DNA from 2 places in the Marinobacter sp. es.048 genome. Region 2 is predicted to be linked to the other one. Evidence: predicted binding sites of a transcription regulator. Region 2 holds the regulator's gene; the other holds the start of a gene.
The links. The regulator sigma-54, encoded in region 2, starts transcription at its own class of promoters, with help from an activator protein. The targets are predictions, from matches to a motif close to ANTGGCATNNANNTTGCTNT.

Region 1: the regulator sigma-54 is predicted to act here: its motif matches at 9,871-9,890, upstream of glnA (glutamate--ammonia ligase).

What each region holds. Positions count from the first base shown of each region.
Region 1 covers NZ_FYFA01000002.1:1,417,899-1,434,153, reverse strand. Annotated here, with positions in the region: gene CFT65_RS17610 (PulJ/GspJ family protein) at 1-323, shown strand, start outside; gene CFT65_RS17605 (hypothetical protein) at 313-714, shown strand; gene CFT65_RS17600 (LamG domain-containing protein) at 909-4,766, shown strand; gene ntrC (nitrogen regulation protein NR(I)) at 4,842-6,269, opposite strand; gene glnL (nitrogen regulation protein NR(II)) at 6,266-7,360, opposite strand; gene CFT65_RS17585 (DUF4124 domain-containing protein) at 7,615-8,139, opposite strand; gene glnA (glutamate--ammonia ligase) at 8,314-9,717, opposite strand; gene typA (translational GTPase TypA) at 10,278-12,089, shown strand; gene pip (prolyl aminopeptidase) at 12,202-13,164, shown strand; gene dtd (D-aminoacyl-tRNA deacylase) at 13,257-13,715, shown strand; gene CFT65_RS17560 (porin) at 14,203-15,219, shown strand; gene CFT65_RS17555 (porin) at 15,368-16,255, shown strand, end outside.
Region 2 covers NZ_FYFA01000001.1:1,830,154-1,846,408, reverse strand. Annotated here, with positions in the region: gene lptA (lipopolysaccharide transport periplasmic protein LptA) at 1-231, shown strand, start outside; gene lptB (LPS export ABC transporter ATP-binding protein) at 209-934, shown strand; gene CFT65_RS08530 (RNA polymerase factor sigma-54) at 1,093-2,616, shown strand; gene hpf (ribosome hibernation promoting factor) at 2,718-3,026, shown strand; gene ptsN (PTS IIA-like nitrogen regulatory protein PtsN) at 3,114-3,584, shown strand; partial or broken gene CFT65_RS08515 (RNase adapter RapZ) at 3,613-3,843, shown strand; one part of gene CFT65_RS08510 (IS3 family transposase) at 4,121-4,448, shown strand; one part of gene CFT65_RS08510 (IS3 family transposase) at 4,448-5,328, shown strand; partial or broken gene CFT65_RS08505 (RNase adaptor protein RapZ) at 5,566-5,949, shown strand; gene CFT65_RS08500 (HPr family phosphocarrier protein) at 5,957-6,226, shown strand; gene mgtE (magnesium transporter) at 6,354-7,715, shown strand; gene yjgA (ribosome biogenesis factor YjgA) at 7,731-8,258, shown strand; gene CFT65_RS08485 (carbon-nitrogen hydrolase family protein) at 8,328-9,173, opposite strand; gene CFT65_RS08480 (YhdP family protein) at 9,203-12,958, opposite strand; gene rng (ribonuclease G) at 12,999-14,480, opposite strand; gene CFT65_RS08470 (Maf family protein) at 14,477-15,082, opposite strand; gene mreD (rod shape-determining protein MreD) at 15,085-15,561, opposite strand; gene mreC (rod shape-determining protein MreC) at 15,561-16,255, opposite strand, start outside.

The DNA of each region.
Region 1 (16,255 bases), on a different contig from region 2:
GCCACAGATTCAGAGAGCGTTCGCCAGAGAAGCGCATCTTCCTGGTTGGTGATCGCGTCAGCATCTGCCAGAACACTGATCGCCTTTACCGATTCGGTGGTTATTCCCATGGCAGCGGTCAGCCAGATCGAGCAACCCTGATGGCATCAGGAACCGGTGCCGTGCTTGGTGCCAACGTCGAGCCGGGCTCGGTAGAGTTCAGGGTTACGCCGCCGTCTTTACAGCGGGCCGCGGTGGTCAGTTTCACCTTTGAGCTGGTGGACCCGAAAAGTGGCGAATCCACGCTTGTCAGTCAGGAGGTGCAGGTTCGAAATGTCCCCTAACGACTGTCTCAGAAACCAAAAGGGCGCTGGTCTGCCGGTCGCGCTTTTCGTCATCACCGTATTGGCATTGCTGGTCTTCGGCATGGCTCAGTTGCAGCAGAGCAGTGGTGAGGCGGTGAGTTTGCAGATCCAGTCACAGAGGGCGTTCTTCGCAGCCGAGAGTGGTGCGCAGGTGCGGATACCCTCGATCTTCGAGGCAATCGATGATGGAAACACGTCCTTCTGCCCATCTTCTGTGACAACATTCAACGGTTCAGGCCTGGCTGATTGCTCGGCAACCTTTGATTGTGCATTCGACAGTGCGAGTGGAGTATTTACCCTGGCCAGCAATGGGTCCTGCGGGAACGGAAAGGATGCTGCAACCAGAACTGTGGAGGTGCGATTGCAGTGATGACGCCTTTACGAATTATCGTGCTCCTTGCACTGACACTCTTTTGCTTACCGTCACTCGCTTTTGCGGCTCAGTGTAGTGAGATCTTTCCCCAGGGGCTCACGGATAATATTAACCCGAATCTTGGCGCTGATGGTCTGGACCTCTCTGGACGGACTTTGGGTGCAGAAGCATGGCCTGCAAACGGAGAACGATTGGATTCGGGTGAGTACGTGTTTGAGGGAACTACGCTCACAAACTATTCCCTTGAGCTGGCCCCCGGTGCAGAGGTGACGATCTTTGTCGACGGTAGCCTGACTTTTGGCGAGGGCGTCAAGATCAATCAGGCGGGCGAGTCCAGTCAGCTTCTTATAATTGTTAGCGGATCCTTTTCGGCACCAACAAATTCAAACGCTGCTGATAAGAGAATAGCGGTAAACGGCTTCATCTATGCGGCTGGATCAATCAGCGTAGCCAATAATAATCTCTTCTCCGGTTCCCTGGCTGCTGGCGGAGCCATCAGTATTGGCAATAACCCGATAGATGCACCGACCCAATGGCTGGACGAAGAACGTCTTTTGGGGTTATGTGAGATTCCACTCGCCGGAGCCCTCGCCGTCTTCGACAATTTCGAGTCCTACCAGCCAGGCGCTTCGGTTGCCGGCAATAACGGTGGCTCCAACTGGGGCGGCCCCTGGCAGGGTTTCGCCGGTCAGTCCATCATCGATACCAGTGCCAATCCTCTTGAGTTCGTGGATTCGGAAGGGCGGAGAATCCGTTCAGCCACCACTCTTGAAATCGTCGGTAACAACGACGAAATTGCCTCTCGGCCTCTGAATGAAACCTTCAGCGGTGACACTCTGTTTTTGAGTATGCTGGTTCGTTTCACCGGGAATCCGACCAACAATGATTTTGTTGGATTCTGGATAGAACGACCGTCGTTCGGGGCATCGCCACAGTTCGGACTGAAAGTGAACGAGGGTGGCTCCGGTACCGACGATTTTTTTGTGCGCCTGGATCAGAATGCTGATTACTCGACCGATATTGTGCCCGGGGAGACCTACCTCCTTGTCGCTCAGTATTCAAAGGGCACCGATGACTTTTTCAGTAATGCGAAGCTCTGGGTCAATCCGGAATGTGACGCTAATCCGCCATCCAATCCTTCAGCCGAGCGAAACCTTTCTCCTAACAATCGGGTCCGTGATGTTTCTACTGTCGGCTTTCGCTCGGAGAATTTGTCTGGAAGCGATGCCTTTGAAATTGGTCAGGTGGCCGTGGGGGCGCGTTGGCAGGATGTTGTGCGCTGCTCGCCCGGGCCTCTGCTGGAGTATCGGATGGAGCAGACTTTCCTGAACGGCACAGCCGGTGAGATTCTTGATACCAGCGGGAACAATCGCCACGGCACATCGATTGGCGGTTTGGCAACGTCTATAGAAAGCCCCGCAATTCTTGGCAATCCTGGTACCTGCCGCTACGGCGACTTTGACGGCTCGAACGATCGAATCATTGATTCTGATGCTGGCGATTATCTAAATGGTCTTGAAGCCATCACCGTCATGGCGTGGGTATATAACACAGCCTCCTTGTCAGGGAACGACCGGGGAATTTTCTTTACGGATGACCCCAGCGGAGGCAGAGATAACCGCCTTGGACTTCGCTATGACACCCAGGGTTTTTTTGGCAACGGCAGTAACGTCATCAAGGCCAGTGTGTTCACAGACGAATGTAACCTGAACCAGGAATGTCTGCAGGTCGAGACGGTTTCAGGTCAGATGGTCCAGAACCAGTGGCAGCACATAGCGATGACCTGGACCACCGATGGTGAGATAAAGGTTTTCGTCAATGGAGCGCAAACAGGTACATCCGGTACGCAAGGGACCGGGGGAACAGGAGCCCTCGCCGGTATGGAACGGCTTGAGGTCGGGTTCGGCGCCAAGGGACAGCGCTGGCAAGGGGGCATTGATGAGTTCCGTATTTTCGGGGTTGCTCTAACCGAAGCGGAAATTATGACTGAAATGAATCGGGCGTTTCCCTGTTCCGGCTTCGGCCCCAATCATATTCGCCTGACCCATCCCGGGCAGGGGCTAACTTGCTCTCCGGCGGAAGTAACTGTCGAGGCCTGTGCTAACGAGGATTGTTCAACGCTGTTCGGTGATCCCGTGGAGGTAACGTTTAGTTCGCCTGCCAATAGCTGGGTGCCGAACCCGGTGACGGTCACCGGCCAGACTGATGTTCAGTTGAACGTCACTCAACCAGACACGGTCACCCTGGCAGCAAGCGCCTCCCCAGCTGCCCAGAACCCCACGCGTTGTTTCAGCGGTGGTTTGGAGACCTGTGAGCTCACGTTCCTTGATTCCGGCTTCGTGGTTGATGTGCCGGATCATGTTTCCGGATCGCTGGTCAGTGCCAGCATTGCGGCCGTTCGAAAGGATGAGGAAACAGAGCGCTGTGTGCCCGGTTTCTCCGATGAGACCAAAGAGGTTTCACTGTGGTCTCAATACAGCAACCCTTCAAGCGGAACCTTGTCTGTTTCAGTCGATGGCACCGCAATTTCGACATCCGCGCAGGGAAATATACGAAGTCTTGAATTCGATAGTGGCGGTGTTGCGGACTTTGAGCTCCGATATCCCGATGCCGGTCGGATTTCGCTGAATGCCCGTCACGATGGCATTGGTGAGAGCGAGGGGCTCATAATGACCGGTTCCGGGAACTTTGTTGCCAGGCCGGCCTATTTCAGCCTCGATATTCCGGGGAATCCGGCGGCTACTGGTGTGGCAGATGGCAACGTGTTCCGCAGCGCGGGTGAGGCATTTTCGGTAACGGTTTCGGCGCGGAATGTTGACGATGAGATTACGCCGAATTTTGGCAGAGAGTCCGCGCCGGAAAGTGTCGCGCTAACACCTTCACTGGTGGCTCCTGTTGGTGGATTCTTGCCACCCCTTGGCGGAGCGTTTGGAATTTTTGGAGAGGACTGCAATGGCGAAGCCGCTCAGGGGGGGTCGGCCTGCGGCGAATTCAACTGGCCAGAAGTTGGCATTATCAGCCTGGAGCCATCTCTTGTCAGTGGAGCCTATCTGGCCAGTGAGAATGTTTCCGGAAATGCAGTTGCCAACGTAGGTCGGTTTGCCCCGGCAGACTTTGACATCCAGATCGTCGATGTCGGCGGTGTGGAACCGTACTGCTCAGCCGCAAACAGTTTTGCCTACATCGGCCAGGATCTTGGTTGGTCACCTGGCTCGGAACCTCTTCTAGAGGTCCGGGCTCTTGCGGTGGGTGGAACCGTAACCCGAAACTATACATCGGGTAGTTTCCTGCGGTTGGACAGTACCGGGATTGACCGGCTGCCAGCCGTTGCAGACGAGGTAGCCTCAGGTACTGAGGGAGCGCTGCTTCCGGTGAGTGCAACGCTTGATCCGATGGCTCGCTCGGTATTTTCGCCGGGAGTGATGCGATTTACCTTCAGTGGAGCGGATGCATTCCGTTATCTGAAAGAACCCACATCTCGGATCGCTCCGTTTGTTCCCGATTATCGGATTGCGCTTAATGACGTGACAGATCTGGACGGCATCAGCTCTACTCAGCCCGCCCTGTCTTTGCGGCCGAACTTTGGCTTTGATCTGCGCTATGGGCGGATCGCTCTTGAAAACGCGTTCGGCCCGGAAACGCTGCCGTTGATCGTTCCGATCTTTGCCCAGTATTTTGACGGCAACAGGTTTGTGACCAATGCGGATGAGAGCTGCTGGGTGTTCAATCTGCCGGGTGATACAGATCTGGATTTTTCCGGCTCGGCACTCAGTGATGGGGATACCAGTGTTTCAACGGTGGTTGATGGGCAAATGCTGGAAGGCTCGGTTTTGCCCGGCGACAGGTTGATACTTTCAGCGCCCGGTGAGGGCAAATCAGAGGCGCCGGGGAACCGAGGTATCGTTGTGGAAATGGACACCCCTGACTGGTTAAGGGACTTTTGGGATGATGTTCTGCCGAACGACCTGGTTAATCCGTCGGCGTTGGCGACTTTCGGCGTCTACCGCGGAAATGACCGGATCATCTATTGGCAGGAAGTCCTGGAATGACGAGACAAAAAAAGGGGCAGATGAAAGTTTAATCTGACCCCAATACATCAACGAACCCCGGCGGTTCGCCAATCGTCAATCGTCTTCGTGTTCCGGATGATCCATTCCCAGTTCGTTGATCTTCCGGGTCAGCGTGTTCCGGCCCCAACCCAGCAGTATTGACGCATCACGGCGTCTGCCACCGGTGTGCTTCAGGGCTGTTTCAATCATGATTTTCTCGAACTCTGGTACAGCCGTATCGAGAATGCCTTTCTTGCCCCGCTTGAGTTCCTGTTCGGCCCAGTTTTTCAGGCCTTCCTGCCAGGTTGTTCCCGTGGTGGGTGTCTCTGCCTGGTGCAGCAACTCGGGGGGCAGGTCGTCAATGTGGATCTCGCGACCGCTGGCCATCACGGTCAGCCATCGGCAGGTGTTCTCCAGCTGGCGGACGTTGCCGGGCCAGGGCAGGGTGGTGAGGTATTCTTCGGCCTCTTCGCGCAGGATCTTGGGTTCAACCGCCAGTTCCTTCGCAGCGCGCTTCAGGAAGTGCTGCATCAGTCTCGGGATGTCTTCCCGGCGCTCGGCCAGTTTGGGTAGATGCACCCGAATAACGTTGAGGCGGTGGAAAAGATCTTCCCGGAAGGTGCCGGCCTGTACCAGCTTTTCCAGATCTTGGTGAGTGGCGGCGATGATGCGCACGTCTACCTTGATGGGCGTTGTGCCACCCACGCGGTAGAATTCGCCATCAGCCAGAACCCGCAACAGTCGGGTCTGGGTATCGGCGGGCATGTCGCCGATTTCATCCAGAAACAGGGTGCCGCCGTTGGCCTGCTCGAACCGGCCCTGGCGGGCGGCGCCGGCACCGGTAAAGGCGCCTTTTTCGTGGCCAAACAGTTCGGATTCAATCAGGTCTTTCGGAATGGCGGCCATGTTCAGGGCAATGAACGGGTGGTTGGCCCTGGGGCTGTGGTTGTGCAGTGCCTGGGCTACCAGTTCCTTGCCTGTGCCGCTTTCGCCGTTAATCAGAACGGTAATGTTGGAGTGGGAAAGCCGGCCAATGGCTCGGAAAACTTCCTGCATGGCCGGTGCTTCACCGATGATTTCGGCGTTGCGTTGGGCCATTTCGGCTTGGGGCTCACCACTGGCCCGTTTCTCGTGGCTATGGGCCACAGCGCGTTTGACCAGCGCCACAGCATCATCCACATCGAACGGTTTCGGGAGGTATTCGAACGCACCGGTCTGGTAACTGGTCACAGCGCTTTCCAGATCCGAGTGCGCGGTCATGATGATGACGGGCACGTCCGGGTGAACGTCCACGATCTGGGAAAGCAGGGTGATGCCGTCGATGCCCGGCATCCGGATATCGCTCACGATAGCATCCGGCTGTTCGTGTTCCAGCCGCATCATGATGCTCTCACCACTTTCAAAAACTCGGGGCTGCATACCGGCCTGGTTAAGGGCGCGCTCCAGCACCCAGCGAATACTGCGGTCGTCGTCTATGATCCAGACGTTCGCCGGTTGGCTCATGGGGTGTCCTCCAGAGGCAGGAAGATGATGAAGTCGGTTCGGCCTGGCTCGCTTTCGCATTCAACCAGTCCGCGGTGTTGGCCGATGATGCTCTGGGTAATGGAAAGGCCCAGACCGGTGCCACTGGCACGGCCACTGATCATCGGATAAAAAATGTTCTGCACCAGCTCCGGCGGAATGCCGGGGCCATTGTCGATAACGTCGACCCGGCACACCAGCTTGTGGCGTCGGTTGCCAATGGTGAACTGACGCAGGGTGCGGGTGCGGAAGGTAATGGTCGGAGGCTCCTCGGAACTGTGACCGCCCTGGTTTTCGAAGGCCGCCTCCATAGCGTTCCGGGCAATATTCAGGAACGCCTGTATCAGTTGCTCTTTGTCACCCTTGAACTCTGGAATACTGGGGTCGTAATCCCGTTCAAAATTCAGGCGTCCTTTGCTTTCCGCCTCAAGCAGGGTGCCCACTCGCTCCAGAATTTCATGGATGTTGGTCGGGGCCAGCTTCAGCGCCTTGTTCGGACCCAGCATCCGGTCAACAAGGCTTCGGAGGCGGTCTGCCTCGTCAATGATGACCCGAGTGTATTCCCGCTGGTCTTCGCTATTGAGTTCCCGGTCGAGAAGCTGCGCCGCGCCCCGGATGCCCCCAAGCGGATTCTTTATCTCATGAGCCATGCCCCGAACCAGAATGCGGGTGGTCTCCTGCTGGGAGATGATGTCTTCCTCTCGGCTGATCCGCATCAGCCTGTCTCTGGGCTGGATTTCGATCAGTAGTTCCGTCGGTTCCAGACTGATGGGTGTTACGGAATAATCAACCGTAAGTCGGGAGCCACTGGTCAGCAGAAACTCGGCCTCCCTGCGAGTGTAGGATTGACCGTTCCTGACAGCGGCATAGAGGGTTTTCAGGGCGTCTTCGGATTCGACCAGAATGTCCCGGAAAGGTTGGCCCTGACTCCGGGTAATGCTGGTTTCAAACAGGCTTTCGGCGGCCGGGTTGAGATACCGGATAGTCAGGCTATCTTCGAGTACCAGGACAGCCGTAGTCAGGCTGTCGAGAATGCTCTTGTATTCGTTTTGCTGGGCCGGAGGCATTGCCATGCGTGAATCCCGTTGGTTCGACATCGTTTGACCTCCGGAGTTTTGCAAAAAACGAACCACTTTGAGCCAGTTTGGTAAACAAGTGGGCAAAGTGCGGGCAGAAGTGGGTATTGGCGCTGAAAAGTGCCGTAAGCTGGTGCAAAAGCAAAGAAGGCCTCTGATCAGTCGGGAAAACGCGCCCCGTTGCTGATCAGAGTATGGCTTTTTTCTGGTGCAGGCGCACTAAAATAGTGCGAACTATCTGGTGGGTCCGGCTAATTGAGAGCGGAAGGGCGGTGAACGGTGAAGGTAACCGGTGAGCCGGTTTTTACCTGAACCCCGTTTTCATCCACGATATGTGCCCGGGCTTCGTGGGTTCCACGGAACACGTTGTTGACGGTGATTGAGCCAGAGGAGCTCTGACCGACGGGTTGGCCGTCCAGGGTCACCTCGTATTTGTGGCCGGGCTGCAGGCCAGGGGTGCTGCGTACTTCGAACTGAACATCGCCGCTGCCACTGTGGAACGCCTGGTTGTTATCCGGATAGGCGAAAGAAACGCTTTCGTAGGCAGCGCCTTCCCGCTGAACTTCTTCCCGGAGCTTGTCGGTTTCCTGTACCACCTCTGGCTTGGGCAGGGTGATTGTGGTTACCGGCTTGACCTCCACCGCTTCAGAGCCTTCGCTGGGCTCGTCAGAGTAGGTCACGTTGCCGTAGGAATCGACATTGCGGTACACCTCGGCACAGACCGGAGTTACCAGAAAAAACAGAAGGCCGGCACACAATCCAGACTTTGGATTCATAAGCTCACCTGTTATTGGGTTTCCTCGATTATCGGCGGGGCCCGGGGTGTTTTCAACGCCTGTCGCCCGGATGTTGGTTACATATCGTTAAGGGCTGCAGGCACTGTGCTATCGCTCACAAAAAAAGCCCCGCACATTGGCGGGGCTTGTCTGCTTCTCCTCTAGAGAGAGGTTTTAGCAGGAGTAGTACAGATCGAACTCGACCGGATGTGTGGTCATGTTCAGTTTTTCTACTTCGCCACGCTTCAACTCTACGTAGCCTGCGATCATGTCTTCAGTAAAGACGCCGCCACGGGTAAGGAACTCATGGTCCGCTTCCAGGCAGTCCAGTGCTTCAGAGAGCGTTTCAGCGACGGTCGGAATGCTGAGTGCCTCTTCCTTGGGCAGGTCGTACAGATCCTTGTCCATGGCATCGCCAGGGTGGATCTTGTTCTGGATGCCGTCGAGGCCAGCCATCATCAGTGCCGCAAACGCGAGATACGGGTTGGCTGATGCATCCGGGAAGCGCACTTCGATGCGACGCGCCTTCGGGCTGTTTACATACGGAATCCGGATGGAAGCGGAGCGGTTACGGGCCGAGTAGGCCAGCATTACCGGCGCTTCGAAGCCCGGAACCAGACGCTTGTAGGAGTTGGTGGAGCTGTTGGTGAAGGCGTTGATGGCCTTGGCGTGCTTGATAACACCACCGATATAGTACAGCGCCGCTTCGCTCAGGCCTGCGTAGCTGTCACCGGCAAACAGGTTCTTGCCGTCTTTGCTCAGGGACATATGAACGTGCATACCGGAACCGTTGTCACCGACTACGGGCTTCGGCATAAAGGTCGCTGTCTTGCCGTAGGCGTGCGCCACATTGTGAACGCAGTACTTCAGAATCTGAACTTCGTCAGCCTTGCGTGCCAGGGTGTTGGCGCCAACGCCGATTTCACACTGGCCGGCAGTGCCGACTTCGTGGTGGTGTACTTCGATGTCCAGGCCCATGGATTCCATGGCGGCACACATGGCACCACGCAGGTCGTGCAGGCTGTCAACCGGCGGAACCGGGAAGTAACCGCCCTTCACGCCCGGGCGATGGCCAATGTTGTTGCGATCGAAGTCTTCGCCGGAAACCCAGGCGGCTTCCTCAGAGTGGATGTGGTACATCGCGCCCTGCATGTCTACGTTCCACTTTACGGAGTCAAAGACGAAGAACTCCGGCTCCGGGCCAAACAGGGCGCCGTCGGCGATGCCAGTAGACTTGAGATATTCTTCTGCACGACGGGCAACAGAGCGCGGATCACGCTCGTAACCCTGCATGGTAGAAGGCTCTACGATGTTGCAGGTGATGTTCACGGTGGTTTCTTCGGTGAATGGATCGAGTACAGAAGTCTCGTCGTCCGGCATCAGGATCATGTCGGATTCGTTGATGCCTTTCCAGCCCGCGATGGAAGAGCCGTCAAACATTTTGCCGTCTGCGAAAAAGTCTTCATCTACTTCTGTGGCAGGCAGTGTTACGTGCTGCTCTTTACCGCGGCTGTCAGTGAAGCGCAGGTCAACCCATTTGACTTCGTGTTCTTTGATCAAATCAACTGTCTTGGACATTGTGCATGCTCCGTAAGTTAAACCGCACAGGCGGCTGTATTCATGTTCGTGGCGCCGGATCGCCCGTGGTAACGGGTTCCGATCTGTTTCTCAGGTTTGCGCAGCTTAGCAAATGCTGTTGCGTCTTACCTGTAAATTTCGGCTGAATTCGATAAAGCAAGGCGCTTGCCAATTTTTAGGGCATGCTCCAGAACGGCGCAACTGCAAGGGTTTGGGGCACATTAGAAGGAAAATGCTCGCTCTGTGGTGAAAAGCTGCACTCAAATGGTGCACCTTGTTGGTGCGTTTATTGGATTCTTGCCCCGATCAGGTGCATTCTCTTCGAATATAGAATAGGCGTTTTTCTTCATATTAACGACACAGACTTTTCGCTATACTGCGCGCCGCTTCATTTTTTACCCTGTTATTTCTTGATCACAGATCGGAAAGCACCATGCAGGGTGCCGGGCAGCCAGCTCCGGTGAATGAGTTCATTTTACGGATTTGAGACGGCATGTGCTGGGATTCCCCCTGCGAACGACCTTCTCAGGTCATTGAGTGCATGCCGCAGGAATATTTTTGTGATTGAAAAACTTCGTAATATCGCCATTATCGCCCACGTTGACCATGGTAAAACCACGCTTGTCGACCAGCTTTTGCGCCAGTCAGGCACTTTGGAGCGCAAAGAGCTCGATAGCGAGCGGGTCATGGATTCCAATGATCAGGAAAAAGAGCGGGGCATTACCATTCTGGCAAAAAACACCGCCCTGAAATGGAATGGCTACGACATCAACATAGTCGATACCCCGGGCCACGCTGATTTTGGCGGTGAGGTTGAGCGGGTCATGAGCATGGTGGATTGTGTGCTGCTGGTAGTCGACTCTATCGATGGCCCCATGCCCCAGACCCGTTTCGTTACCCAGAAAGCGTTTGCCGCGGGTCTTCGCCCGATTGTAGTGGTAAACAAGATCGACCGCCCGGGTGCGCGCCCTGATTGGGTGGTGGATCAGGTATTCGACCTGTTCGACAACCTCGGTGCCACCGATGATCAGTTGGACTTCCCGATCGTGTTTGCTAGTGCTCTGAATGGCATTGCCGGAATGGATCACGAAAACCTGGATGACAACATGGATGCCGTGTTCCAGGCGATTGTTGATCACGTACCCGCTCCGAATGTTGATCCGGACGGCCCGTTCCAGATGCAGATCTCCCAGCTGGACTACAACAGCTTTCTCGGTGTTATCGGCATCGGCCGCATCATGCGCGGCAAGGTCAAGACCAATTCGCCGGTCACAGCCATTGGCGCCAACGGCAAGAAGCGTAACGGTCGTATCCTCAAGATTATGGGGCACTCCGGTCTTCAGCGTGTTGAAGTCGACGAAGCTCAGGCTGGCGATATTGTCTGTGTCAGTGGCATGGACGAGCTGCTCATTTCCGACACGCTTTGTGATCAGGCGAACGTTGAGGCGCTGCCGGCGCTGACGGTGGATGAGCCGACCGTTTCCATGACCTTTCAGGTCAACGATTCGCCCTTTGCCGGCAAGGAAGGCAAGTACGTTACCAGCCGGAACATCAAGGAACGCCTGGAAAAGGAGCTGCTGCACAACGTTGCGTTGCGCGTTGAAGAGGGCGACTCCGCGGACAAGTTCAAGGTATCCGGTCGTGGCGAGTTACATCTGTCTGTACTGATTGAAAATATGCGTCGCGAGAACTTTGAGCTGGCGGTTGGCCGTCCGGAAGTTGTTATCCGCGAAGTTGACGGCGTGAAGCAGGAACCATACGAGAACGTCATTGTTGATATCGAGGAGCAGCATCAAGGCGCCGTCATGGAGCAAATGGGGCTGCGCAAGGGCGACCTGACCAACATGGTTCCGGATGGCAAGGGCCGGATGCGCTTGGACTATACAATTCCAGCCCGGGGCCTGATTGGTTTCCGGAATACCTTCCTGACCATGACTTCAGGCACTGGCATCCTGACTTCGACTTTCAGCCACTACGGCCCGATCAAAGTTGGCGATGTAACCAGTCGCCAGAACGGTGTCATCGTGTCCATGGCTACGGGTACCGCTTTTACCTACTCTCTGGAAACGCTGCAGAGCCGTGGCAAGCTGTTCCTGGATCCGGGGCAGGAAATCTATGAAGGGCAGTTGTGTGGCATCCATAGCCGTGACAATGACCTGGTGGTCAACCCCACCAAGGCCAAAAAGCTCGACAACATGCGTGCATCTGGCAAGGATGAAGTCATTGGTCTCGTGCCGCCGATCAAATTCACCCTTGAGCAGGCGCTGGAGTTTATTGATGACGACGAGCTGGTAGAAGTGACCCCGAAGTCCATCCGGCTGCGCAAGAAGCTCCTGACTGAAAACGAGCGCAAGCGCGCCAATAAGAAATAATCGTCCGGCTCTTATTGAGTTTGGGGATGCAAGGGCTGGATGAACGTTTCATCTGGCCTTTTTTTTATGGGCTGAGCTAAACTCCGGTTAAATCCTCTACGCGGAGCGCTTCATGCTCACCCTGTACCCGGAAATCAAACCGAACGCCCAGCACCGTATTGTCGTTGATCCGCCTCACGAGCTTTACGTTGAGGAAAGCGGGAATCCTGGCGGGATACCGGTGCTTGTAGTTCATGGTGGTCCGGGGGGCGGGTGTGAGGATTATCACCGTCGCTTCTTCGATGCTGAAAGATTCCGGATTATCCTTATGGATCAGCGCGGCGCCGGACGGTCTACTCCGCTGGCAGAGCTTGAGGGCAACAGCACGGGCAAGCTGGTTGAAGATATGGAAGTGGTACGTTCCTTCCTTGGTATCGAGAAGTGGCTTCTGTTTGGTGGCAGTTGGGGGTCGACTCTGAGTCTGGTTTATGCCCAGGCTCATCCTGAGAGAGTCTCCGGCTTGGTTCTTCGGGGTGTTTTTCTCTGTCGGCCCCGGGATATTCACTGGTTTTATCAGGAGGGAGCGAGCCGGGTGTTCCCGGATTACTGGTCTGACTTCGAGGCGCAGATTCCGGAAACTGAGCGGGATAACATGGTGGCGGCCTATTATCGCAAACTGACGAGTTCCAACGAGCTGGAACAGATCCAGGCGGCCAAAGCCTGGTCCGTCTGGGAGGGCAGGTGTGCGACGCTGCAACCAAACCCCAGGGTGGTTGAGCACTTTGGCCATCCTCATGTTGCCATCGCCCTGGCCCGCATCGAGTGCCACTATTTCATGAACTCTGGCTTTCTTGAACCTGACCAGATCATTCGCGATGCAGGCCGCCTGGCGGACATCCCCGGGATAATTATTCACGGACGATACGACATGGTCTGTCCGTTGGATAATGCCCTGGCGCTAAGCAAGGCCTGGCCGGAAGCGGAATTCCAGATCATTCGCGATGCGGGTCACTCCGCTTCCGAGCCAGCCATTGTCGATGCCCTTATTCGCGGTGTTGAGTCCGTTGTTGCGAAAACTGAAAAAAGTGCAGGCTGAATTCCGCTTTCAGGGTTGCGGCCGGTAATCGCCATGGATACACTCTTGCCCGATCTTGATTTTTGCTTGTTCAATCATCCTTAAGGCAGTTGATGAAAGGATTGATCCAGCGAGTTTCGCAAGCCAGTGTTACCGTGGACGGTGAGCAGATAGCCTCGATCGACACAGGTCTTTTGCTGTTGCTGGGTGTCGAAAAAGGAGATGGCGAGTGCGAGGCAAGGGAACTATGCCGAAAAATCCTCACTTACCGTGTGTTTCCCGATGATGCAGGGCGGATGAACCGCAGTCTGCTGGATATCGGTGGTTCCCTTCTTGTTGTTCCACAGTTTACCTTGGCGGCCGATACCTCTTCTGGAGCCAGGCCTGGTTTTTCCCTTGCTGCGGATCCGGATGTTGCCAACATGCTATACGAATCATTTGTGGAAGATGTGAGATCCCGTTTGGGTTCAGACAAGGTGGGTGAAGGCAGGTTTGGCGCAGATATGAAGGTTGGCTTAACGAACGACGGGCCTGTTACCTTCATGCTTGAGATTGGACAAAGGCGCGGATAGGTAGTTGCACTAGTATTGTGCGCAGGTCGTTATGCTGTTCTGCAATGGTGCGAAAATCTCATGTGGGACCTTGCTGGCAAGCGGTTTTTGGGGTTTAACTTTCTGTTAATAAAGACTAAATGAAAATCTGGCCTCGGATTTGAAGTGCAACTGTAACGCATCTCACGAGCGCTAAAGTGCATAAATAATTGCGTTACTGGTGCCAAAAGAGCTAAGAATGCGGCGCAGTTAATTTGCAAAATGAGAATGATTGTATTAAAACAGTTTCATCATCCAAAGCTTTAAGAAAGCTCGATAAGTGATTGAGCTGTATAGATCTGAAATCTGTCGGATTTATTCGAAAAAGAAGAAAAGTTACTTCTTTGTCATAAAACTGACATAGGGGTAACGCAGAATCGGCCTCATCCAGCCTGACTGGTGAAGCCTTACAAAATCGGGATAAGAGCCCGTCGCTAAAACCTGAGTTAACTCAAAAGGAAGACGCAACATGAAAAAAACGCTCATCGCATCTGCTATTGCAGCCGCTACTTTCTCTGGTAGTGCTTTCGCGCAGTCTGAGATGTCCGCATCCGAACTGGCCGCCAAGATGGATTCCATGCCGTCAGTTTACGGTAACATCCAGTACGCACTCATCTACGACGATGTGAAAGGTGGAGACAACGGCGTCGATCACCGTGACAACGGCTCAACTTTGGGAATTAAGCACGACCACGAAATCGCACCGGGTATCACTGGTTTCTTCAAGCTCGAGCTCGAAGGCATTGACGCGGACGACAAAGCCGCAAGTTCCGGTATCGATGCTCTGGATGAGGCCTACATCGGTGTGAAAGGTGACAGCTTCGGCCAAGTCTGGATCGGCTCAGACGACTCTACCTACGAGTCTGCGATTGACACCATCGCTAACTTCTACGAGGCTGCTGACCTGAGCATCGGTGGTAGTTACACCACCGGTGAAGGCGACATGATTCAGTACATGACTCCGTCTTTTGGCGGCCTGACTCTTGGCGCTGCTGTTCAGGTTAATGGCGACGGCACCACTGGCGGTAAGTCCTATCCGTATCAGCTGGCGGCGATTTATGCTCTGGATAACCTGGAGCTGGCTGTGGCCATGGACTCCAATGATGGCTCTACCGGTTACTCCAGCAACGGCCTGGATCCTGTCGGCAACAACGAAAACACCTATGGTGTTCGTGGTACCTTCAGCGCCGGTGACCTGAGCTTCACTGGTGAATACCAGACTCGTAAAGATGTAGGCGACGTTTACGGCGTTCAGGGCGTTTACGTGATGGGTGCAAATCAGTTTGCACTGTCTTACGAAGCGTTCAGTGCTGATAACAATGGTGTCGACAACAACACCATTACTCTGCAGGCGTTGCACAACGTTTCCAACCACATGTACGTCTACTTTGAAGGCTACCTGGGTGGTGGTGACGACAACGCTTATGGCGTCGCCGATGAGAGCGAAGCCTCTGTCGCAGCTCTCGGTGCCGTTTACTACTTCTGATAAGCCAATGGGCTAATCTGGTTGTAGCTTGAAAAGCTGGCGATTTTAGGACCGCCGGCTTTTTCATTGGAAAAAATAAGTCCCGGTGAAGATAATAGATTTGTGAAGATTTAATATAACGTAATAACGAAACAAAGGATTAAGAGTTATGAATAAAACGCTCATTGCATTTGCTGTTGCAGCCGGTACGTTCTCTGGCGCAGCCATGGCCCAAGCCGAAATGTCTGCTGCTGAGCTGGCCGCAAAAATGGATTCAATGCCGTCTGTATACGGCAACATCCAGTACGTGCTGAAGCACACCAACGTTGATGGCGCCGGTTCAACCTTAGAGCACGCCGACAACGGCTCTACTCTGGGCATCAAGCACGATCACGAAATTGCACCGGGCATTACCGGTTTCTTCAAGCTTGAACTGGAAGACATCAACGCTGACGACAAAGCAGGCAGCATGGGCATCAACGGCCTGGACGAAGCCTACATCGGTGTTAAGGGTGATAGCTTTGGTCAGGTATGGGTCGGTTCAGATGATTCCATCTATGAGCGCGCGGTAGACGAAGTTGCTCAGTTCCACGAAGTGGGATCTGACATTGGCTTCAACTACGACACTGGCGAAGGTGACATGGTTCAGTACATGACCCCGAGCTTTGGTGGTGTGACCATCGGAGCCGCGGTTCAGGTAAACGGCGACGGTGATGCTCAGGTTTCCAAGAAATCCTACCCGTGGCAGCTTGCCGCAATGTACGAATTGGATGCCCTGGAACTGGCTTTCGCAGTTGACTCCAATGACGGCGGTCGTCCCGATGGCATTAACAACGAAAACTCCTACGGTCTTCGTGGTAGCTACAACCTTGACAATCTGCGCCTGACGGCCTCTTACGAGACCCGTAAGGACGTTGCTGATGTAATCGGTTTGATGGGTGTATACACCATGGGCGCCAACCAGTTCGCGCTGTCGTACCAGCTCCGTGAGGACGATACTGCAGCTGGTGACCAGAACGACACCATCATCCTGCAGGCGCTTCACAACCTCTCTGAC
Region 2 (16,255 bases):
TCTGCCACCGACAGCCGGCTGACCTTTGAACGGGAAGCGGTCATCGAGCAGAATGGCAATCTGTTCCGCGGCGACGTCATTCATTATGATACCGCTGGCCGGGTTGTGACCGCTGAAGGCGGCGCAGACACGGGCGAAGGCAGCGGCCGGGTAGAGATGGTAATTCAGCCACGCAGCGCCGACAGACGTTCTGACAGACAGGAATCCGATGGCAGTTCTGAGAGCCAGTAATCTGGCAAAGAGTTACAAGCAGAAAAAAGTGGTGCTCGATGTCTCCCTGGAGATCCGCAGTGGGGAAATCGTCGGACTGCTTGGCCCCAACGGCGCCGGCAAAACCACCTGCTTCTACATGATCGTGGGGCTGGTGCCCGCCGATCGTGGCCGGGTCACCATCGACAGCCGGGATATTACTCCTCTGCCCATGCACGGCCGTGCCCAGCAAGGCATCGGTTACCTGCCCCAGGAAGCCTCGGTATTCCGCAAACTATCGGTACGCGACAACATCATGGCCATCCTCGAAACCCGCCAGGGTCTGAGCAAGGCCGATAGGGAGAAAAAGCTCGAGGAGTTGCTGGAGGAGTTTCACATCACCCATATCCGGGACAGTGTTGGCATGGCACTGTCCGGCGGCGAACGCCGACGGGTCGAAATCGCCCGAGCCCTTGCCATGGAGCCGGCCTTCATCCTTCTGGATGAGCCCTTCGCCGGTGTCGACCCCATATCCGTGAGTGACATCAAACACATCATCCGGCACCTGCGGGACAAGGGTATCGGCGTGCTGATTACCGATCATAACGTGCGCGAGACCCTGGACATCTGCGAGAACGCCTACATAGTGTCCGGCGGCCACATCATCGCCTCCGGCAATGCCGAGGCGATCCTTGCCAACCAGCAGGTCAAGGAAGTCTACCTGGGCGACGAATTCAGGCTGTGACACCGAATGGCTCATTGTTTTGATGACCTGTAGCAAGTAAACTCGGCAAAGAACTTGCTAGGGTAAAGTTAAATCACGGCAAGTAACCGACATATAAAGATTTTTTTCACAACTTATGACACAAAGCGCTGATGAGTGACGGATCCTGAACCATGGTTATGAAAGCCTCCTTACAGTTAAAGCTGGGTCAGAGCCTGACCATGACACCCCAGCTGCAACAGGCGATCCGGCTTCTCCAGCTCTCTACCCTCGACCTCCAACAGGAAATCCAGCAGGCACTGGAATCCAACCCCATGCTGGAGACCTCCGAGGACGACGACCAGACAACAGACGCTGCTACCGCTAATGACGAGCGCGAAGCCAACGCCACCGAGTCTGCCGCTGAAACTGCGCCGGAACCGTCCAAAGACTGGGACGAATCCGAAAACGGCCCGGACTGGTCCTCTGAAAACGAAATTCCGGACAATATTCCGGACGATCTGCCGGTAGACACTGCCTGGGACGACATATACCAGTCCGCCCCTGCTCCTGCAGCCCGCAATGACGACGAAAACGATCACGATTTCGAAACCCGTAACTCGCCCACTGAAACGCTTCAGGATCACTTGGAATGGCAGCTCAATCTGACCCCACTGAGTGAACGGGATCAGGCCATTGCACATGCCCTGATGGACGCGGTGGATGAGCGCGGCTATCTGACAAGTGCCCTGGAAGAGATCCATGCCGGGATGCTGGATGAAAACGACGAGGACCCCCTTGAGCTGGATGAAGTGGAAGCGGTTCTTCACCGACTGCAGCATTTTGACCCTCCTGGCGTTTTCGCCCGGGATCTTCAGGAATGCCTGCTGATCCAGCTTAACCAGCTACCACCGGAAACGCCCTGGCTGGCCCAGGCACGACTGGTGATCACTCACTACATCAACCTGCTGGGCAACCGGGACTACGCCCAGTTGCTGCGCCGCAGCCGCCTGAAAGAAGACCAATTGCGGGAGGTCCTGGCGCTGATCACCGGCCTGAATCCGCGTCCGGGCGACGTTATTGACCGCGCCGAACCCGACTACGTCATCCCAGACGTCATCGTTCGCAAGCACAATGGTCGCTGGCGTGTTGAGCTGAATCCGGAAATTGCTCCGCGCATCCGGGTGAATGCCAGCTATGCTTCACTTATAAGGCGTGCGGACAGCAGTGCAGACAACACTTACCTGCGCGATCAGTTGCAGGAGGCCAAGTGGTTTATCAAAAGCCTGCAAAGCCGCAATGAGACCCTGCTAAAAGTGGCGACCCGCATTGTCGAGCACCAGCAGGGATTCCTGGATCACGGCGAAGAAGCGATGAAGCCGCTGATCCTTTCAGACATCGCCCAGGCGGTAGAAATGCATGAGTCGACGATTTCACGGGTAACGACCCAGAAATACATGCATACCCCCCGGGGCATATTCGAACTGAAGTATTTCTTCTCCAGCCATGTCAGCACTGACGAGGGCGGGGAATGCTCTTCCACGGCCATTCGCGCGATGATCAAGAAGCTGATTGCCGCCGAAACGCCGAAAAAGCCGTTGAGCGACAGTAAAATTGCAGCCATGCTAGGGGAACAGGGAATCAAGGTTGCGCGACGCACCGTTGCCAAGTATCGGGAGGCCATGCACATTCCGCCGTCTAACGAGCGCAAGCGATTGGTCTGAATACCCCTGGGGCGGGACGCAATACCATATTCGCCGGCGCACAATGCGTCAGCACCCAGACCGGCTCCCGGGAGCCGGCATGATGACAACAGGAGACGCCTATGCAACTCAATATTTCAGGCCATCACGTAGAACTGACTCCCGCACTGAAGGATTATGTTTCAGAGAAGTTCGAGAAGCTCGAGCGTCACTTTGACCACATCAGTAACTGCCAGGTAACCCTGGAAGTGGAAAAGGTGCGCCAGATTGCGGAAGCCACGTTGCACGTGGTTGGTGGTGAGATTCACGCAAAGGCAGAAAACGAGGATATGTATGCGGCCATCGACTCCCTGATCGACAAGCTGGACCGCCAGATCCTCAAGCATAAGGAAAAGAATGTAGACCGGATGCACGGAAACGGCTCTCGCTAACTGGTTGTTTTCATGCAAGTCATCTAATCGAGCTGCGACATGAGCAACGTGTCGCAGCCTTTTTTTTAACGGAAACGCAGTCGATCCATGAGCGACACATCCCTGACCATAGACAACATTCTTGCTCCGGAGCTCACCCTCTGCAGGGTACCTGCGTCCAGCAAGAAACGGGCCCTGGAGTTTATTGCCGAGCAAATAAACCATCAGGACAACACGCTCAGCGAGACCCAGCTCTTCAACAACCTGATTTCCCGTGAGCGCCTGGGCAGCACCGGCATTGGACAGGGAATCGCCATTCCCCACTGCCGCCTGGAGGGACTTGATCACGTGGTGGGCGTGCTGATGACGCTTGAAGAAAGCGTGGAGTTCGATGCAATCGACAATCAGCCGGTCGATCTGATTTTTGCCCTGATCGTCCCGAAAGAGGCTACCAGCGAACATCTGGAGCTGCTCAGCCAACTGGCCGAGAAGTTCAATGAGCGGTCGTTCTGTGATCGCCTCCGGCAATGCGAGGACGCCAGTACGCTGTACCAGCGCATGACCGCCTCGGGCGGATGATATTCATTGCAGTGGAGGTAAGGTGGTCATGAAGCTGATTATCGTCAGTGGCAGGTCCGGTTCGGGCAAGAGTACCGCACTTCATGTGCTGGAGGACCTCGGGTTCTATTGCATCGACAATCTTCCCATTGGTCTGCTCTTCCCCCTTACCCGGGAAGCAGCCAGCCAGACCAAGCCTGGTCGACTGGGCAAGATGGCGGTCAGTATCGATGCCCGCAACCTGTCCGGGGAGCTGGCCAATTTCGAGGAGATATACCGCCTCAGGACCGTATCATCTCTGACCCGACGAGCAGTCGCTCTGCACGTCCACGCACCGCAGAGCATCCGTAGTGACAGACCTCACTCCGGAGCCATACCAGCGAGATCTGCTGACCCTCTCCACTCCGACCTGTACACCACCGCATCCATGTACACTGCGGACATGTAGCACGTCGTCGTCGAAGATCAGACTGCCCTTGTAGTAGCCCCCATTTAAACCGGACACCTTGGTAGAAGCAAAGGCCTAGGCATAGACCTAGTGCAAAGGAGTGTCCAAGGTGGAGAGAATCGAAGTCATAACCGGAGTGCAACGTCGTCGCCGGTATTCCGCACAGGAGAAGGCATTCATGGTTGCTGAGTGTGAGCGGCCAGGCATGTCAGTGTCGCTTGTAGCGCGACGTCATGGTATATCAGCAAGTCTGTTGTTCCGTTGGAAGAAGCTGATGAAAGACGGTGGCATGTCCGCGATTGAATCCGGTGATGAGGTTGTCAGTGCATCCGAGGTGAAGGCCCTGAACAAAAAGGTTCGGGACCTGGAGCGGATGTTGGGCCGCAAGACGATGGAAGCTGAAATACTCCGGGAAGCTCTGGAGGTGGCTCAGTCAAAAAAGTTGATCTCGCGCATGCCGTTGCTGCCACCGGACGATACCCTCTGAAGCGGGTAGCGGAGGTACTGAAGGTATCGCGCTCCAACCTTCTGGATCGCCTTCACGGCCGCCAGAAAGGTAGATGTCCCAGATACAAAAAACAGGACGATGACCGGCATTTGCCGGTTATCAGAGAGCTGTGTGAAGTCCGTGCGGCCAATGGCTATCGAAGGATTACGGCACGCTTGAATCGGTTGCTTGCAGCCAACGATGAGCGAGTGAACCACAAGCGTGTGTACCGGCTGATGAAGCAGGATGGGCTGTTGTTGCCCCGTTACACGGGCCGGCCTCAGGAGCGTTGTCACAACGGCCAGGTCATTACGTTGAAGCCGGACCTCCGTTGGTGCTCAGACGGCTTCGAGATCCGCTGTTGGAATAAGGAGGTGGTTCGCGTGGCCTTCAGCCTGGACTGCTGTGATCGGGAACTGATGCGCTATGTGGCGACGACCGGGGGAGTCACCGCTGAGATGGTCCAGGACCTGTTGCTGGAAAGCCTGGAATACCGCTTCGGCCAGTCAGAGCATGTTCCACACCCGCTGGAATGGCTGACGGACAATGGCAGCTGCTACATTGCCAAAGAAACGCGAGCGTTCGCATCTTCTCTGGGCTTTGTGGTGTGCACTACGCCTGTGAGAAGCCCGCAGAGCAACGGCATGGCTGAGGCCTTCGTGAAGACGTTCAAAAGGGACTATATTTACCTGAACGATCTTCCCGACGCCGCCTCTGTGATGGCGAAGTTGCCGGAATGGATCGAGGACTATAACCGCAGTCACCCACACAAGGGACTGAAAATGAAATCGCCCTGGGAATACCGGGCGGAACTGGCATCAAATGAATGAGGTGGTGTCTGGTTTAGCGGGGGCAACACATCGAGGAGATACGCGCTCAGGAACGGTATCGTGAATCATCTTCTGACGCGACAGCGCTCTGCACGTCCACGCACCGCAGAAGCATCGTAGTGATGACAGACTCACTCGAGCATACAGCGAGAGATGCTGAGCTCTCAGCTTCGACTGTATGTAACACCGCATGTCATGTACGACTGCGGACATGTAGCAACGTCGTCGAATCAGACCCTTTTGTTCCAATCATTTGGCTTTAAACACGGGGTGCCTCTGGATTCCGACTACGTCTTTGATGTCCGCTGTCTGCCGAACCCTTACTGGGACACGAGCCTGCGCAAATACGTCGGTACGGATCAGCCGGTGATCGAATTTCTGGAAAAAGAACCGGCAAGCCGGAAGATGATCGAAGACCTGAAGGCATTTCTGGATACCTGGCTGCCCTCTTTCGCCGACAGCAACCGAAGCTATATGACGATTTCCATTGGTTGTACCGGCGGCCAGCACCGGTCAGTCTACGTATGCGAGCAATTGGGTGAATACTTCCGGCAACGGTACAGTAATGTGCAGGTTCGCCATACCGAACTGCCACACCTCCAGACCCGGGAAGAGATCTGATCGAACCATGATTCGCCGCCCGATTACAATTATCAACAAACTGGGCCTGCACGCGCGTGCTACGGCGAAGCTCGTCAACACGGCATCCGAATTCGACAGCGCCGTGCGAATCAGCGGCAAGGGCCGGGATGTCGACGCCAAGAATATCATGCAGGTGATGATGCTGGCCGCCAGCAAAGGGACTGATGTGGAGCTGATTGCCGAGGGACCGGACGAAGAACAGGCCATCGAGGCACTGGTGGAACTGATCAACGACTATTTCGGCGAAGGCGAATAATTAAGATGGGGCCAGTTCACTCTGACCCCTTTTTCATCTGTCCCCGAGTAAAAAAACCTACAACACAGCCTCACCGATTGCGCCTAACTCCGCTATAATACAGGCGTTTTCTGACGCCGGGTGATTCATGACCGATATTCTGGAAAAAAGCCAGGCCCGCCAGCGCCTTCGCTCCCTGAGCGAAGCCCTGGACAGTGGCGCACTGAAGCAGGTTGCCCGCATCCTGAACGGTGGCCTGAGCCCCAGTGATATTGCCCATTTGCTGGAATCCTCCCCGCCCCGGCAGCGCGCCCTGCTGTGGAACCTCGTCGACAAGCAGTTGGAAGGGGAAGTTCTCCAGTATCTGAGCGACGATATCCGTGGTTACTTCCTGAGCCAGCTGAACGCCCAGGAACTGGCGGATATCATCGAGGATTTCGAGTCGGACGACCTCGCCGACTTGCTGCAGCAGCTACCGGATACGGTGATCCAGGAAGTTCTGGACACCATGGACGAGCAGGACCGTCAACGGGTGGAGGAAGTGCTCTCCTACCCGGAGGACACCGCTGGCGGTCTGATGAACACGGACACCATTACGGTGCGTCCGGACATCAGCATTGACGTTGTGCTGCGTTACCTGCGCCGGCACCGCACTCTGCCACCCATGACCGACAGCCTGATCGTGGTCAGCCGGCGGGACGATTTCATTGGCATGCTGCCCATTACCAAAATGCTGGTATCCAACCCTGCCTCCACCGTGCGGGAAGTGATGGATACCGACATCGAGCCTATTCCCGTAAGCCTCTCCGACACCAAGGTAGCGACACTGTTTGAACGCTACGACCTGATCTCGGCGCCGGTGGTGAATGAGGAAGGCCGACTGCTGGGTCGCATCACCATCGATGACGTGGTTGACGTTATCCGGGAGGATGCCGACCATTCATTGATGAGCATGGCCGGCCTGGATGAAGACGAGGATACCTTCGCGCCGGTGTGGAAAACCACCCGTCGCCGTGCTGTCTGGCTTGGCATCAACCTGATTACGGCACTGACCGCATCCGCCGTGATCGGTCTGTTTGAAGAAACCATTGCCAAAGTGGTGGCGCTTGCAGTGCTGATGCCAATTGTTGCCAGCATGGGCGGTATTGCCGGCAGCCAGACCCTGACCCTGGTCATCCGGGGCATGGCAGTGGGTCAGATCAGCGGTGCTAACGTTGGCTGGCTGCTTAACCGGGAGTTCCTTTCCGGGATACTTAACGGCCTGCTCTGGGCCGCCGTGGTGGCAGGCGCCGCCATGCTCTGGTTCCAGGACGTGCTGATCGGTGCCATCATTGCAGCCGCACTGGTGATCAACCTGGTGGCCGCCGCGTTTGTGGGAACGGTTCTGCCACTGTTTCTCAAATCGCGCAATATCGACCCGGCCCTGGCCGGTAGCGTGATTTTGACGACCGTCACAGATGTGGTTGGCTTCATGGCCTTTCTTGGCCTTGCCACGATTTTCTACGCTTAAGCGGATCTCGGATTTATGAAAGACCATCAAGACAACGACGCGCCGGAATACGACGGCCCCAGCAAATCGCAGCTAAAACGGGAAATGCACGCCCTGCAGGACCTTGGCAAGCGGATGCTCGATCTGAGCAATGATCAGCTGGAAACGCTGCCGATCAGCGACACTCTTCGTGCTGCCATCGAAGAATCCCGGCGCATCCGCCAGAACGAGGCCAAGCGCCGGCACCTGCAATACATCGGCAAGGTGATCCGTCAGGAAGACGATCCAGAAGCCCTGGCGAAAGCCATCGACGCTTTTGATGCCGGTAGCGAGGAACATACCCGTCGGCATCATCTGGCGGAGCGCTGGCGGGACCGGATGATTGCCGATGGCGATTCCGTGGTTGGCGAGTTCTTCAGTTATTGCCCCAGTGCCGATATGCAGCACCTGCGAAACCTGGCCCGCAACGCCCGCAAGGATGTCGAGAAGCAGAAAAACACCGGCCAGGCCCGGAAACTGTTTCGCTATCTCCGGGAATGCATCGATGACGCAGAGGCAGCGTGAATTTGTGAATTACCGGGCATGAATCAGAGGGGCAGAAGAAACGTTCTTCTAACCCCACTTCCACTGCCTTCAACCTTTGAGCCGACGGTGCCCCCATACCGGCATCTGAGTGCGCAGCTTGGCCACCTGCTCCAAGTCCAGCTCGGCGGTAACCAGCCCCGGGCCTTCTCCCATTTCCGTCACCACACGGCCCCAGGGATCACAGATCAGGCTGTGGCCATAGGTCCGGCGCCGCGTGCTGTTCTGGCCGCCCTGCCCCGGTGCCACCACCCAAACCTGATTCTCGATGGCTCGTGCCCGGATCAACGGGTACCAGTGGGCATCGCCGGTCTGCCAGGTGAAGGCACTTGGCAGGCAAATCCAGTCCACCTCCTGCTCTCGCAATAACCGGAAAATTTCCGGGAAGCGCAAATCGTAACAGATAGCCAGACCCAACTTCCCCGCCGGCGTATCCACTGTGACCACCTGCTCGCCGGGCTCAAAGGTGTCGGATTCCCGGTACTGGCCATGGGCGTCTTCTACCATGGCATCGAACAGGTGAATCTTGTCGTAGCGGGCCACTTCCCGGCCCTGATCGTCAAACACCAGGCAGGTTGCGCGGACCCGGTCCGCGATCTCCGAACCGTCCGGGCGCTTGGCCACGGGCATTGATCCACCGACAATCCACATACCCAGTTTACGGGCCTGTTCCGCAAGGAATGTGCGGATAACGGGTTCTGTGCCGGCTTCCTTGCGGCCACACTCAATCATCTGGCTGGTTGCCAATACCGCGAAATTCTCTGGCAGCACCGCAACAGACGCTCCCTGTCCAGCGGCCTCCGCCAGCAACCGCTGTGCTTCCGCCAGGTTGGCTTCGATATCATGACCGCTGACCATCTGGATGGCTGCGACCCGGTTGGAAACACGCTTGCTCATGACTGCCTCCGATGTTGCCAAACGAAAAGTTATTCGCCGGTGTCAAATACCCTTTGCAGGTCCACTTCCGGTTCGTCCCACGTGCCGGTCACACTGTAGGTTGCGCTGGTCAGTCTGCTCAAAGGATCACCCAGAATCTTGTCCAGCACAAACAAAGCACCACCAATCGGCGCTCCTGCCCCCATGAGGAGTGCCGCCAATGGCAGGTTCTGGGTCAGCGGTAACACAACCACAAGCCGCATATCCAGCTCCTCGCTGGCCATATTGGTCGTGCCACTGAGCTTGAAGGCCCCTGACGGCCCCGCAATCTGCAGTTCCGGATCCATAGTCAGCAACCCATTGATAATCTGTGCCTTGCCCGAGATCGCGTCAAAAGCCACACCACGCTCATACAGATCGGAAAAGTCGAGCTTCAGCCGGCGCCATAGTGTATCGGAGTTCAGCAGGTTGAAGACCCGGAACAGTTGGGCCGTGTTGTTTCGTTCGAGGATCACACCCTCATCCAGTCTGAGGCTAACCGAGCCACTGAGCTCCGGTATGGAAAACTCATCCGGACGGCCGGGCCACTCCAGATCCAGCTCGATGTTGGTGCCCTGATTGGTGACCGGCATCTCGGTATTTAACAGTTTATTCAGATCTGCCAGCGCACCGCCGCTGATTGAGCCCTTGAACCGGCTCGTTTCACGGTCGCCGACGATGCTCCAGGTCATATCCCCCAACAGCGTCAAGGAATTCAGGCGACCTTCTATGTCATTCACTTTCAACCGGAAGGGTTCGGGGCGAAGCCGGAAAGCCCATTGACCGAGGGATTCCTCATTCAGCTGAAGTTCAACGATCGACACATCAATCTCGGGCCAGCTGCCCATATCCAGCGCCCGGAAGGCTTCCAACTGCTCTTCCAGCGTCAGTAATTCCGGCGAATCATCACGGGGTGCCTCGCTGCGAACAAGCCGAAGCCGCTGAAAATCGGCCTTCACGGTATCGCCGTTCTGCGGGATTACCAAGCGGCCTTCTGCGCGTTGCGAACTGGTGTTAACCACCCAACGATCATCAAGATCGAGCGCGTTTATATCGATGTCGTTCAGGACCTGTGTACCGACATGGAGGCGATCCAGGCGCAAATCAAATCCGGTCTCCTTCCACAACAGATCGAAAGTGGCCCGGTTCGCCCAGTCGCCGGCAATCCCAAGGCCGCCACTGGCGGATGGATTGATGGTCGCCCGCAACGGCGCCGCCTCACTCGCTGTTTTTGACAGCGGTTCTGGCCAGTCAACTGCCAAACCCTCGAGACTGGAGCGCACACGGATACCGGACGTTGACTGGGCCCCCACTTCCAGTTCCGCGGTATAGGCGACCTTGCCCTGCAGGCCAAAGCCGGAGTCGGTTGACAGCCCAGCCCTGGCGAAAACCTCGGGCACGAGGAGCGAGCCGGACTGGCGAATGCTGAGCGCATTCCCGGCGCGAGCCTTGCTGAAGGCTATGGTTACCGGCTCACCGAAAAATTCCGCAGCCAGGGGGCCGCCGGAGAATCCGTCTTCACTGTGATAGGTCAGCTCACCACGAACCGATTGCCAGGCTAGCCCTGCAGCCTGATAGGATACTGCCCCCTTCTCGACATCAATACTCGCCTCAACCACAGGCGGCTGTTCAGAACCCAGCGGCAGATCAATACCCAGATCCAGTCGATACTCACCGTCATACTGCAGTTTCTGTGCCTCAGTCCCTGCGATGTCACCCAATGGACTGTTCTCCATCCAGTAACCAACCGACTCACCGGGCACCAGAGCCGAGGCATCCACCTTTATCCGGGTACCTTGATCTGACGGAATAACACGGACGTTTCCGGATCCAAGGTCCAGGCCTCCGGTCCGGCCTGACTCGAGACGGACCAGGGTGTTTCCATTATGAACCCTGACATTGCCCCGGGCACCTGTGACTTCCGGCCAGGCGTCATCATAGCGGACGGATGCCTGATCAAATTCAAAGATCATCGAGGTCACGAAAGCCCCCTTCGGCGCATCCGGGCCTATCTGGCCGTGGCCGAAGAAGGTTCCCGAGGTGATATCTGCCTCGAGAATGGCCGTGGTGAGCCAATCATACAACCCCTGGTTGACCGCTTTGACCGGAACAAAATCTGCCAGCATTCCGGCGTTGCCGTTTTTCACCGAAACCCTCAGACCAAGGTTATCCTCGCCCTCGCGGTCCATCCTCAGATCAAAAGCACCGTCGAGTTCTGTGGTCTCGCCGTAACGCATCCGAACACCATCTGAAAACACCCGGGTAATGGCGCCATCCAGCTGCCAGGCCACCGCGCCCTCGAACACCGGGAATGACCAGGCGCCACCGAAAAGCCTGGGAAACTCGAGAGAGACAGGCGACTCTCCGGCCGCAACCCGAACATAACCCTTCTGCCGGTCCAGAAAGATGTCTCCGTTCACCGCGGTGACGCCCGGTGCGCCGCCGTGGGCTCTGACACTGACCTCACGCAAACGTCCGGAGAGCTCAAAGTCCTCCGGTGCGCCCTCGGGGAAGAAGATGTTCAATTGATCCAGATAGCCGCCGGGCCGATAGTCTCGCAAAGCCCTGAGTGCGCGCTCCGGCAATAACGGAAGCCGCGCTGCGAGGCGGCGGGTGGGCGCAAGCGGCAGGGCATCGGCAATAACGGACATACCTCCCTCCGAGGGCGCCAGGCGGAGACTGAAAGGAGAAACCACATCGCCGTCCCAGGTCCACTGGAGCTGCTTCAGATGCCACTCCCCGAGAGCAAATGCGCCGGACTCGACCAGGGTCTCATCGGTCATCACACTGTCGTGGCGACGCCAGCCAAATCTTGCCTGGATGTCTTCCAGGGGCGCCAGGGATTCATACCCGACACCCAATTGCAGATAAGGTGTTCGAACCGTTCCGGTCACCTGTTGCAGAAGGCCGTTGCGAAACGTTAGCCAGGCCTCACCGCCAAGATCGAACCCTTCCACCCGGAGCGTCCGCCACTGGTATTCGTCGATCAATCCGTCGAACAGCCGGCCCGAATCCACATCAAGATACAATTGGCCGGTGAAATCGCCCCGGAAAAAGTGCCGGCCTACCAGGGCAAAGCTGGCCAGCTGCTGGGTAGTACCGGACTGCATGGCCCGGCCTGAGGCATGGAAGAGCCCGCGCCGGTAGTCCAGATCCAGTTGGGGAATGTCCAGGTGGCGAAGATTGCCCTGATTGTCCCGGATACCCAGATTAACGCGGGTAATCTTGACATAGGGGTCGGACAGCCAGTTGCCGGCAAGCTCCAGCCATTCTTGAAGCTGGTTACTGACAGGTTCCGGAATCTCAGCACCCCGGACCGCCACATCGCCGCCGCGCTCCTGATTCACAGTGAGTTCCAGGCCGTCGGCCTGAAAATCCTCAAACACGATTCTCAGGCGCGTCAGCGAAGCGAGCGCATCAAAGCGGATATTCAGGTGCTGAAGGTCGGCAACAACAATTCCGGTATCAGGATGACTGATCTGGATGTCACTGACCGTGAACGAGGGATCCAGCCAGTACCATTGGGAGGAAAGCCCCCCGATGGTGACATCGTGACCCAGCCGATCTGAAAGCTCGCGCGCCAGATCTTCCCGGAAGTTGTCCACGTTCTGGGTCAACTGGCGACCGAGCCCTGCGTACAGGGCCAGCAACACGAGCAGCGTCAACAGCATCCACCAGATCAGGCTGGCCAGCCGCGCCAATAGCCGAACGGGAGGACTCTCGGGCAGGTTCTCCGGAAGCGGCGGTTCGTGATCAGCAGAGGACATCCGGGCCCCTTAATCCAGTACCCGGCACACGTTCCCGGGGTCAGAGCAGAACAACATCGTACTGCTCCTGGCTGTAGAACGGCTCCACCTGGAAGCGAATGGTCTTGCTGATAAAGGTTTCAAGATCGGCCACATTGTCCGACTCTTCATCCAGCAGGCGATCTACTACACTCTGGGAAGCCATCACAAGATAGCTTTCGGCATCGTAGGCGCGATTTACCCGCAAAATTTCCCGGAAGACTTCATAGCAAACGGTTTCGGTGGTTTTCAGGAAACCGCGTCCGTCACAGATCGGGCAGGGTTCGCAAAGCACCTGGCCAAGACTCTCGGTGGTGCGCTTGCGGGTCATTTCCACCAGGCCCAGCTCGGACACCCCGGTGATCTTGGTCTTGGCGTGATCCCGCTCCAGCATCTTTTCCAGCATCCGGTGCACCTGGCGCTGATGCTCCGGATCTTCCATGTCGATAAAATCGATAATGATAATGCCGCCCAGATTTCGCAGGCGCAGCTGACGACTGATGGACCGGGCCGCTTCCAGATTGGTCTTGAAGATGGTTTCTTCCAGGTTTCGATGCCCGACGAACGCCCCGGTATTGATATCGATGGTGGTCATGGCTTCGGTCTGGTCGATGATCACATAACCACCGGACTTGAGCTGAACCTTTCGGCTAAGGGCTTTCTGGATTTCGTCTTCCACCGAGTAAAGGTCAAAAATGGGCCGTTCGCCCGGGTAGTACTCCACCTTGTCGGCAAATTCCGTAACGAACTCTTCGACAAACTCCATCACCCTCTGGTGGCTCTCTCGGCTGTCGATTCGTACCTTTTCGGTCTGCGGCCTGATCAGGTCACGGATGGTACGAATGAACAGCGGCAGATCCTGGTACACAACTGCCGGCGCCTGAACCCGGGCAATCCGCTCATGGATGGACTGGCTCAACCGGTGCAGATAGGCCATATCGCCAATCAGGTCCTCAGGGGGAGCGGCTTCCGCGGCCGTCCGGATGATATAACCACCCTGAACATCCTTATCCTCCGCTGCGGCCTCTTCAACCAGGGTTTTCAGGCGCGCCCGTTCGGTGTCGTCCTCAATCCGCTGCGAAATACCAACGTGACTGACACCCGGCATAAACACCAGATACCGGGACGGAATCGAAAGCTGGGTGGTCAGGCGAGCGCCCTTGGTTCCAATTGGGTCCTTGGTCACCTGAACAACCAAAGACTGCCCCTCACGGAGCAGACTTCGAATATCGGGAACGGTTTTAGGGGTATCTGCAGGCTCATCGCCATTGGACTGACTCGGAACCACATCGGAGGCATGGATAAATGCAGCCCGTTCCAGACCAATATCGACGAACGCCGCTTCCATGCCTGGCAAAACACGCACCACTTTGCCCTTATAGATGTTACCGACAATGCCCTTCCTGCTGGTGCGTTCTATGTAAGCTTCCTGCAGCATGCCGTTTTCAACCAGGGCCACCCGCGTTTCCACCGGGGTGACGTTGATAAGAATCTCTTCGCTCATAATGTTTGGCTCTCCAGACTGCGCGGCCAGTTTTTCCAGACCGGGTAACCGGCACCAGCCAGCAATGCGGCGGTTTCCTGCAGCGGCAGACCAACCACGGCACTGTAGCTACCCCGGAGCTCACTAACAAAAATACCACCAAGGCCCTGAATTCCATAACTTCCGGCCTTGTCCATGGGTTCGCCGCTGGCAACGTAGGCTTCGATCTCGGCGGTAGAAAGCAGCCTGAAACAGACCTCGGTAATAACCAGGACTGACTCGCATTGCCCTTCAGTGGCCAGCGCCACGGCCGTCATGACCTGGTGGGTCGCACCGGAGAGGCGGGCCAGGGTTTCCCGGGCAACTGCCGGGTCTGTCGGCTTACCGAGTATCTTGCCGTCCAGCACCACGGAGGTATCTGACCCCAGAACCAGACATTCCGGCGAAGACCCGGCCACAGCCAGCGCCTTCTCCCGAGCCAGTCGCTCGACATACTGTTCCGGGGTTTCATCGGGCTCCGGTGTTTCATCAATGTCCGCCGGGCGAACCGAAAAATTCAGGCCAATTTGCTGCAACAGCTCCGCCCGGCGTGGCGAAGCCGAAGCGAGAATGATTGATGCCATGGCTAACCCAGTTTGCGGTTAATGTTGTCCAGCAGGATACAGAATACCGGCCACACCAGCGCACTGGTCAGGGCCGGCCAGAGATAGCTGAAACCGGCGTCATCGGCACCCAGCAGCTGCTTCACGAAATGCACCAGCATCTGGTTGATGCCCAGCAACAGGAACACCATCAGGCACTGCTGGGGCATCGGATACATGCGCAAACGTTGATGGATGGTTAACACCAGAAAGGCGATCAGCGCCATGGCCATGGCGTTCACGCCAAGGGGGGTGGCTTCCAGCACATCCAGCAGCAGGCCAAGACACCAGGCCAGCACGATGCCGAACTGGGCAGGCGCCCGGAACGTCCAATAGAAAACCACCAAGCCCAGCCACTCAGGGCGGAACTCGAACCAGCCCACCGGAAACAAGGAGATGCTGAACACGAGGGCAACGATCACGGAGAGTACGAAAACCGGATAGCTGATTACCGATAACATCAGTCCTGCCCTCCCTGACTGCTCTCTTCCCCAACATTGACGACCGGCTCGCCCCCATCCGTCTCGACTTCGATCGGGTCGGCGTTTTCAGGCGGGAAAACCACCAGCACCAGACGGCTCTGGTTCAGCTGAGCCTTGGGCGTGGCTTCAATGGAAACAAAGGGTTCGCCCGGCTCCTTGGAAATGCGGCTGACCTCGGCGACCGGATAGCCCCTTGGAAACCGGCCACCAAGGCCGGAGCTGACCAACAGATCGCCCTCACGGATATCCGCCGTGTCCGGCACATGAACGAGATCCAGGGTATCGGTATCGCCGGTACCCAGCAGTATCGCCCGCAACCCGTTGCGCACAACCTCCACGGGTACGGCGTGGCTGCTATCGGAGACCAGCAAGACGCGAGAGGTGATCTGGCTGCTCTGGACCACCTGCCCCATCAGACCATGGGCATCGAGGATGGCCTGACCCGGCGACAGGCCATCGCTACGGCCCTTATTGATGATAATTTCGTGGGAGAAAGGATCCGGGGAAACGCCGACCACCTCGCCAACGATGACGCGATCATCCAGCACTTCAGACGAGTTCATCAGGCGGCGCAGCTCGTTGTTCTCGGAAGCGAGAGCAGCGTATTTCAGGGCGCGACGCTCGAGGATAAGCAAACGGGCCCGAAGATCTTCATTCTCTTCCTGAAGATCCT